DNA from 4 places in the Vibrio sp. YT-19(2023) genome. Region 4 is predicted to be linked to each of the others. Evidence: predicted binding sites of a transcription regulator. Region 4 holds the regulator's gene; each other region holds the start of a gene.
What was found. The regulator PurR, encoded in region 4, represses purine synthesis genes. The targets are predictions, from matches to a motif close to TNANGNAAACGTTTNCNTNA.
Positions count from the first base shown of each region.

Region 1: R7E78_RS23020 (phosphoribosylaminoimidazolesuccinocarboxamide synthase) is a predicted target of PurR. The motif match lies at 883-902, and genes of this name have one in related genera.
Region 2: R7E78_RS08930 (NupC/NupG family nucleoside CNT transporter) is a predicted target of PurR. The motif match lies at 848-867, and genes of this name have one in related genera.
Region 3: metK (methionine adenosyltransferase) is a predicted target of PurR. The motif match lies at 1,292-1,311, and genes of this name have one in related genera.

Region 1 is NZ_JAWOQN010000054.1:12,187-14,397, reverse strand. It holds gene R7E78_RS23025 (hypothetical protein) at 1-496, shown strand, start outside; gene R7E78_RS23020 (phosphoribosylaminoimidazolesuccinocarboxamide synthase) at 1,019-2,122, shown strand; gene R7E78_RS23015 (alkaline phosphatase D family protein) at 2,201-2,211, opposite strand, start outside.
Region 2 is NZ_JAWOQN010000009.1:106,480-108,690, forward strand. It holds gene R7E78_RS08925 (LysR family transcriptional regulator) at 1-750, shown strand, start outside; gene R7E78_RS08930 (NupC/NupG family nucleoside CNT transporter) at 1,008-2,207, shown strand.
Region 3 is NZ_JAWOQN010000031.1:18,892-21,102, forward strand. It holds gene metK (methionine adenosyltransferase) at 1-1,146, opposite strand, end outside; gene tkt (transketolase) at 1,462-2,211, shown strand, end outside.
Region 4 is NZ_JAWOQN010000004.1:95,504-97,714, forward strand. It holds gene R7E78_RS04600 (TfoX/Sxy family DNA transformation protein) at 1-103, opposite strand, end outside; cyclic di-GMP riboswitch class I at 220-309, opposite strand; gene purR (HTH-type transcriptional repressor PurR) at 597-1,601, opposite strand; gene torD (molecular chaperone TorD) at 2,070-2,211, opposite strand, start outside.

The sequences.
Region 1 (2,211 bases), on a different contig from region 4:
TAGGTGCATATTCTGTTTTGAAAGTAATGGCATGTATCCAATCGTTCACAACTCTTACGAAAAGCTGCTTGAACATCGAAATAAAGATAAAGCCGACAGTAACTATAAAAATAAAGTTACGGAGGCTAGTGTTTTGTACCCGCTGTTAACGGTTTTTTGCTCTCTGTATAAACTAGATTCAGTAAGCCAAGATTTGGAAAAGTTTGCCACAGAAAAACTGGCACATAGCACGTTACAATATTGGTATCCAAACCAACATAGTGAGGACGCTATGTACTCTAACTCTGATACGCATGGCTCTGCATCAACTGACTTTCCTATGGATAGTAGTTCAGCGCTAGAGCATATAAAACAAGAATGTAGCGAGGCAGATTCATTCAAGAAAATGTCAGCTGTAACTGAAGGAAAGGCTCCGTTAGTACTAACAGCTTGCCGCTGCTACCGATATCCAGTTCCTTTCCATTATCTTGAGGACTGGTTCACTGCATCTGAGTGAATAGCAAAGTTTGAGATTTTCAGATCCTTTTTATGGAAACTGAAATGCCATAATTAATTGAGATAGCTTTATCTCAATTAATTCAAGTTTGGCTAATTTAGTGAAATATATAACACGTTTGTGTCCAGAAGCGAGTTACGGGCAGAGGTCACTGGGTGTGATCACAGAGTTTACTTTTAGTATGACTTTGAAATTTAGATGTTACTGCCTTTAATTTGATCTAAATTTATGACTCACAGAGCTCATTTTTTATGAGGCAATATGAGCAAAAAGTTAGATAATTTCGATAAAAGTTAGATTATCGGCATGTAAGCCTTATCGCTACATGGTTTTCTAACTTTCTAATCTAACTTTTAGTTACATGTATTTTTTTTGTATTAAAGAAAACAGGCAAACGTTTGCTTTTTCTCTGGCGAGTTAAAATAGTTCTGGTATGATGCCCACATTCGATTTATTCAGCGCCCACATTTTGCTGAATATCTTCTCTTTCTGACGTTTGATTAAGATGATAGGAATGTCGCAATGAGCCTTGCTAATCAAGTACTTGCCGTCAATGACGACCTGCCAATTCGCACCCATAAACCCGTTCATAGTGGAAAAGTTCGTTCAGTTTACTGGTTAACTGAAGAAGACAGCGCCCGACTGATCAAAGAAAAAGGATACAATGTCGCTCCAGATGCGCCTTTGGCTATCATGGTAATTAGCGACCGCATCTCTGCATTCGATTGTATTTGGCATGCTGAAGGTGGTCTTAATGGTGTCCCGGGTAAAGGGGCTGCGCTTAATGCGATTTCTAATCACTGGTTCAAACTGTTCAAAGAAAATGGCTTAGCAGATAGCCATATTCTAGACATTCCTCACCCTTTTGTTTGGATTGTACAAAAAGCCAAACCGGTAAAAATCGAAGCCATCTGCCGCAAATACATCACGGGTTCGATGTGGCGCGCTTACGCAAATGGCGAGCGCGAGTTTTGTGGAATCCAACTTCCTGAAGGGTTAGGAAAAGACAAAGCACTGCCAGAGTTGCTAATGACCCCATCCACAAAAGGCATTCTAAAAGGCATTCCCGGTGTGCCAGAAGCGGATGACGTAAATATTACTCGTCAAAACATCGTAGACAACTACGAAGCATTTAACTTCTCAAGCGCTGACGATATCGCACTCTACGAAAAATTGCTGAAAGAAGGCTTTAACGTTATCAGCCAAGCGTTAGAAGAAATCGACCAAATCTTTGTCGATACCAAATTCGAATTTGGTTATGTTCATGATGCTGCTGGCAATGAAAAGCTGATTTACATGGATGAAGTGGGTACACCAGACTCGTCTCGTATATGGGATGCTAAAGAGTACCAAGCAGGTCACATCGTAGAGAACTCAAAAGAAGGTTTCCGCCAGTTCCTACTTAACCACTTCCCTGACCCAGATATCTTGCTAAATAAAGAACGTATGCCAGAGCGTGAAGCACTCGCTCGTGATAATGCTTTACCCGTCGAATCTTTGATGGCGATTTCGAGCACCTACATTGGTATTGCCGAGAAGATTACAGGCAAGCCGATTCATTTGAGTGAGAATCCGAAAGCGGAAATCATCGAAGTTCTGAGCAAAGAATACGGATTGATTGACTAGCACTGTCGCTAGATTGCTAAATGCTTTCCAATAAAAAGTCCGCACTAGCTTGCGGACTTTTTTCGTATTAGGCTCAGTTTAGCCGATAT
Region 2 (2,211 bases), on a different contig from region 4:
ACCTTTTTTCATCACTGTGAGCAAGTGGTACAAGCGGTGAGCAGTGCCACATTAGAGATGGAAACCCAGCGGGATGAAGTAGCAGGTTTGGTACGTCTTGGGTTGTCGCAATCATTTGGTACCTTACACATTATTCCAGCGATTCAAGAGTTACGCGAACTGTATCCTCAACTTCAAGTGGAAGTACATCTGTTTGACTATAAGGTCGATATGTTAGCCGAAGGGCTCGATTTATGGGTAACCAACAACGAGCATTTGCCTGAAGGTTACATTGCGCAGCGTTTGACGGATTGCCAGTTTGTTGTTGCGGCATCGCCAGATTACTTATTGAAACATGACACGCCAACAGAACCGGATGACCTATCTGCTCACAACTGCCTCATATACAGAAGCTGGGAGCGTGACTATACGGGGTGGGCGTTTACCAAAGATCAGAAAGAATTGAACGTAAAAGTCTCGGGTAACTATTCAGTGGATCTGGCAGAAGCCGTCCGGGATGCGGCTATTGCAGGTTGGGGTATTGCCTACCTTGCCACTTACTTGCTGGGTGATGAGTTCAGAACGGGTAAGTTAATACAGCTGTTACCTGACTGGAAAGCTAGCCAGTCGATGCCGTTTTATGCGGTATACCCAAGCCGCCAACATATGCCAAAAAAAATATCCGCAGTGATTAACTTTATCAAACAGAAGATCGGCAACCCTTGTCATTGGGACCAACGTTTAGCACCTTACATCTCTATTCCTAAATAACAGGATCAATGACGTTGTAGAACGACACATAAAGTGATTCACTTCACAAAAATTTTTCCTGAACCAGAAACATATTTTCCATATGGAAACAATTAAAATAAGCAAACGTTTATCTTAAATAAATTCAAGTGGTTATTTTATTGGTCAGTTATTGGTCGCTTAAACTTTTCACACTGTTAACATCCTCAACTTGCAGCATTTTGAGTCCGCTATACAATCCGGTGCCTTCCATATCCCCCTTCTGTCGGATTCATTTTATGAACTCAATTATTGGTATCGTAGCCATACTATTCCTAGCATGGCTACTTTCTACAAATAGAAAAAATATAAAGCTGAGAACAGTGTCGTTTGCGTTTGCTTTACAGGTACTGTTTGCGTTGTTGGTTTTATATGTACCAGCAGGACGAGATGCGCTGAATTCAGTGAGCAGCGTTGTGTCGAATTTGATCAACTATGGTCAAGAGGGCATTGCGTTTTTATTCGGTAATTTGGCGACAGGGGGCTTCACCTTTGCGATCAATGTTCTGGGTATCATCGTTTTCTTCTCCTCTCTTATCTCAGGTCTTTATCACATAGGTGTGATGCCAAAAATCATTAACTTTATCGGTGGTGGTATTCAAAAGCTGCTGGGTATCGGTCGTGCTGAGTCTTTGTCTGCTACGGCGAATATCTTTGTTGGCACTATTGAAGCACCATTGATGGTAAAGCCTTACCTAAAACACATGACTGACTCGCAGTTCTTTGCAGTTATGACAGGTGGTTTAGCGTCAGTTGCTGGCGGAACGTTGGTTGGTTACGCATCACTGGGTGTCGACCTCAACTATCTTATTGCTGCTGCATTTATGTCTGCACCTGCCGGCTTGTTGATGGCAAAAATTTTAATGCCAGAAGATACGGATAAAGCAGCAGATATCGACATTAGCCAAGTTGAAATTCCACGTGCAACCAACGTAGTAGAAGCATTAGCCGATGGTGCCATGGCGGGAGTACGCATTGCGGTATCGGTCGGTGGTACGTTACTGGCGTTTATTAGTGTCATTGCAATGCTAAACGGAATGTTAGGCTGGATAGGTGATCTGATTGGGACCCCCTTAAGTTTTGAGCTCATCCTAGGTTTTGTGTTTGCGCCAGTCGCTTGGTTGTTGGGTATACCATGGCAAGAGGCAACCACAGCAGGCTCGCTGATTGGTAACAAGATTGTGGTGAATGAGTTCGTCGCTTTCATCCAGCTTGCAGAAGTGAAGTCTCAACTTAGTGAACACTCACAAGCAATCGTGACGTTTGCTTTGTGTGGCTTTGCAAACATCTCAAGCATGGCGATGCTGATTGGCGGGTTGGGCTCTTTGGTACCAGAAAAGCGTGCATTTGTTTCTAAGCATGGTTTTCGTGCGATTATCGCTGGTGTCATGGCGAACTTAATGAGCGCTTCGATTGCGGGCGTGATTTTAAGTCTGTAATTGA
Region 3 (2,211 bases), on a different contig from region 4:
GCCAGCGAAATCGCGTAGAAGTGCAGCTTTGTCTGTCGCTTCCCACGGGAATTCTTCACGACCGAAGTGACCGTATGCCGCTGTCTTCTTGTAGATAGGTTGAAGAAGGTTAAGCATTTCTTGTAGACCGTATGGACGTAGGTCGAAGAATTGACGAACCGCTTCAATGATGATGTCGTGAGATACTTTCTCAGTACCGAACGTTTCCACCATGATAGACGTTGGATCAGCAACACCGATTGCGTAAGAAAGTTGGATCTCACAACGGTCAGCCATGCCTGCCGCTACGATGTTTTTCGCTACGTAGCGTGCTGCGTATGCTGCACTACGGTCAACTTTTGATGGATCTTTACCAGAAAACGCACCGCCACCGTGACGAGCTGCGCCGCCGTAGGTATCTACGATGATCTTACGACCAGTTAGACCACAGTCACCCATAGGACCACCGATTACGAAGCGACCGGTTGGGTTAATGAAGAAGTTTGTTTCTTTGTTGATCCACTCAGAAGGTAGCACTGGCTTAATGATCTCTTCCATTACCGCTTCACGCAGGTCTGAAGTTGAGATTGAGTCACAGTGTTGAGTTGAAAGAACAACCGCGTCGATACCAACGATGTTACCTTGATCGTATTGGAATGTTACCTGAGATTTTGCATCAGGACGCAACCAAGGTAGTGTGCCGTTTTTACGAACTTCTGCTTGCTTTTGAACAAGACGGTGAGAGTAAGTAATTGGCGCTGGCATTAGTACTTCAGTTTCGTTACAAGCGTAACCAAACATGATGCCTTGGTCGCCTGCACCTTGTTCTTTAGGGTCAGCTTTATCAACACCTTGGTTGATATCTGGCGACTGTTTACCGATTGTGTTTAGTACCGCACAAGAATCTGCGTCAAAGCCCATATCTGAATGTACGTAGCCGATTTCACGAACGGTTTCACGAGTTAACTCTTCGATGTCTACCCATGCTGAAGTCGTGATTTCACCACCCACCATTACCATACCGGTTTTAACGTAAGTCTCACATGCAACACGAGCCTTTGGATCTTGCTCTAGAATCGCGTCAAGAACCGCATCAGAAATCTGGTCTGCAATTTTATCTGGATGACCTTCTGATACTGACTCAGAAGTAAACAGGTGCTTAGCCATGTTAGCTCCACTATATCTGGTTTAAAACTGGGGAATGATAAACTCTCCAGCGCAAATTAATACTAATTTTTGTAGGTGTATCTACATCTAGACGTCTATTCTAAATTTGATTGCTCGAATTACAAGCTCTTTTTTGGTTTTTGTTATAACCAAACGTTTGCCTGATTTATTGATAATTTTAAGAACTTCGAACGATTTGGCGCGAAAGGTGCAATATTTGTGAGGTTTTGGACTGGAAAACGTTTGCACACCCAACAGGGCTTTGAGAGAATTATGACCTACTTTTCGTTTCGCTTAATGTACTCAGGAGCAGACATGTCGTCTCGTAAACATCTTGCCAATGCAATTCGTGCTCTAAGCATGGATGGTGTTCAACAAGCTAACTCAGGCCACCCAGGCGCACCAATGGGTATGGCTGATATCGCTGAAGTTCTTTGGCGCTCTCACCTAAACCATAACCCTTCAAACCCAGAGTGGGCCGACCGCGATCGCTTTGTGCTGTCAAACGGTCATGGGTCAATGCTTATTTACTCTCTACTGCACTTAAGCGGTTACGAGCTATCTATTGACGATCTGAAAAACTTCCGTCAATTGCACTCAAAAACCCCAGGTCACCCAGAGTACGGCTACGCGCCTGGTATCGAGACAACAACGGGTCCTCTAGGTCAAGGCATCACTAACGCTGTTGGTATGGCGATCGCAGAGAAAGCACTAGCGGCACAGTTCAACAAAGAAGGTCACGATATCGTTGACCACTTTACGTATGTGTTCATGGGTGACGGCTGTCTAATGGAAGGCATCTCGCATGAAGCATGCTCTCTTGCTGGGACGTTAGGTCTAGGCAAACTGATCGCGTTTTGGGATGACAACGGCATTTCTATCGACGGTCACGTTGAAGGCTGGTTCTCTGACGATACACCTAAGCGTTTTGAAGCGTACGGCTGGCATGTAATCCCAGCAGTCGATGGTCACGACTCAGACGCGATCAACGCAGCAATTGAAGCAGCAAAAGCGGACCCACGTCCTACGCTTATCTGTACCAAAACAATTATCGGTTTCGGTTCT
Region 4 (2,211 bases):
TTTCATCAGCGAATAGTCCGAAGCCACCAAACATTGAGCGCGACTTGATATTACCAAGTGCCTCAAATAGCTTCATAGAGTCTTTGAGTATCGGTTTATCCATGTTTTGTTATCTCGGTGTAATTAATATTACGCCACCAAAAGTCAGGTCCGAGAGAGTAGCAAACATGCGTAAAAACAATGTCATTACAGAGTAAAGTCATTGCTTACACACTTGCCATCGGTAACCCCGCTACCTTCCATATCGTAATATGGTTCAGGCCGGAGGCTTTGCGTCCCACTCTTTCGAATGGTTTGCCCTGTGCGTGACACAATGAGCATACTTCTTATATTGAATTAACATCACGGTTTAGCGTTAAAAGTGTGATTTCGGTTCAATAAAAATGATAGATTGAATGCTCTATTTTGCATATGGAAAGGTGCAAATTGGCCTTTGAAAAGGAGTTCTTAATATATATTACATTTATATAAAACAGGGAGTTAACGTTAGTCAATTGTTATTAGAGTGGTGTGAAGTATTAGAGAATGCTTAATTTTTCCAAAAAAATAAGCGCCCCTGTAGAGCGCTTATTTAACACGGTTAAATACAGTGAAATTTAGTTCATTTTTTTCACAGTATTTCGAATTACAAGCTCAGGTTGCATTTCGAAAATTCGTTTTTCGTGTTCTTTATCTTTGATACGCTCAAGTAGAATTTCGAATGCATTTTTACCAACACGACGTTTAGGTTGGTGGATAGTCGTTAGCGGTGGAGAGAAGTATTCTGCAAGCTCGATGTTGTCGTAGCCGATCACTGAAATATCTTCAGGAATTTTGATCCCGTTTTGTTGCAAGCGGCTCATTAGGCCGAGAGCCATTGTGTCGTTAAAACAGAATACCGCCGTCGGGCGCTTGTCCATTGCGGTAATTTTATCTGCAACTAATACGGCCGTATCACATTCAAAGTTACCTTCAAGGATCCAGTCTTCATTTACAGCTAGGTTCGCTTCGCTCATTGCGCGACGGAAACCTGCAATGCGCTCTTGGCAAGCAAGCTTTTCAAAATGACCGCTTAGACAAGCGATATCCGTATGACCATTGTCAATCAGATGTTTGGTTGCAATGTAGCCACCTTCTTCTGAGTTATCCATGATCTTGTCTGCTTGTGAGCTCTCTGGGCCCCAATCCATGACCACTTTAGGAATGTCCGCATGACGGTCAAGCATCTCTTTTAGTTCTTCGGTTAAGTCAGAACACATCACTAGGATGCCATCAACGCGCTTTTCAGCCAGCATACGAATGTAATCGCGTTGTTTTTCGTAAATCCCGCCTGTGTTACATAAAATCAGAGTATAGCCTTGGCGGTAACAGTAGCTCTCAACGCCATCAATCACTTCTGAGAAAAATAGGTTAGTTGATTGAGTTACTAACATGCCAATCGTACGAGTTGAGTTGCATTTTAGGCTGCGTGCAACGGCACTTGGCGCGTAATTCAGCTCGTCAACGGCTTTCATTACTTTTTCTTGCGTTGCTTCTGCAACGAAACGCGTTTTATTGATAACGTGCGAAACTGTCGTAGTGGAAACGCCGGCTAAGCGAGCAACGTCTTTTATCGTGGCCATAAATGGTGTCCTGTATCGAGCTACTGAAATATGTCGTATTGGATGTACCTGATGCTCTAATGGTTTCACACCTAGCAATATAAAATTGGCGCTAAGTGTCTCGGCAGCGGTTGATCCAAGTGCGACAAAAGGGTACGTAGCAGCATCGGTCGATGAATTTTATCTTTTTTCTATCTGATGAGAAATTGCCATCAACCTGTTAAGAAAACACAAAAACCGCTATATTTCAGCGGTTTACATATAAATCATATTTAATCGTTTGCGCTCACATTTTAGCCCTATGTGGACTGACTAGCAATGTTTTCAGCAAGAGATTTGTGTATTTGAAGTCACATTTTGACTGCTAAATAACCAAGCGTCTTTGCGCTAAGTTAAGGCAAACGAATATTATACCCAAGTTACTTACAATTGGTCACTTTCAGGCATACAGGAAGCCCGATAGGCAGGCTCCCTAAAAATAGGCGGCAATTATTCACCAAGAAGGTAGGCGCTGTCTAGTTTACAAAATGCAACTAATAGTTTCGCGACACTCGAGTAAAATCCAAATTCGTCGAATTTTTTACATTTGTCTGAAAACTGAGGTAACCAAGACATCAATTGTTGCTGGATA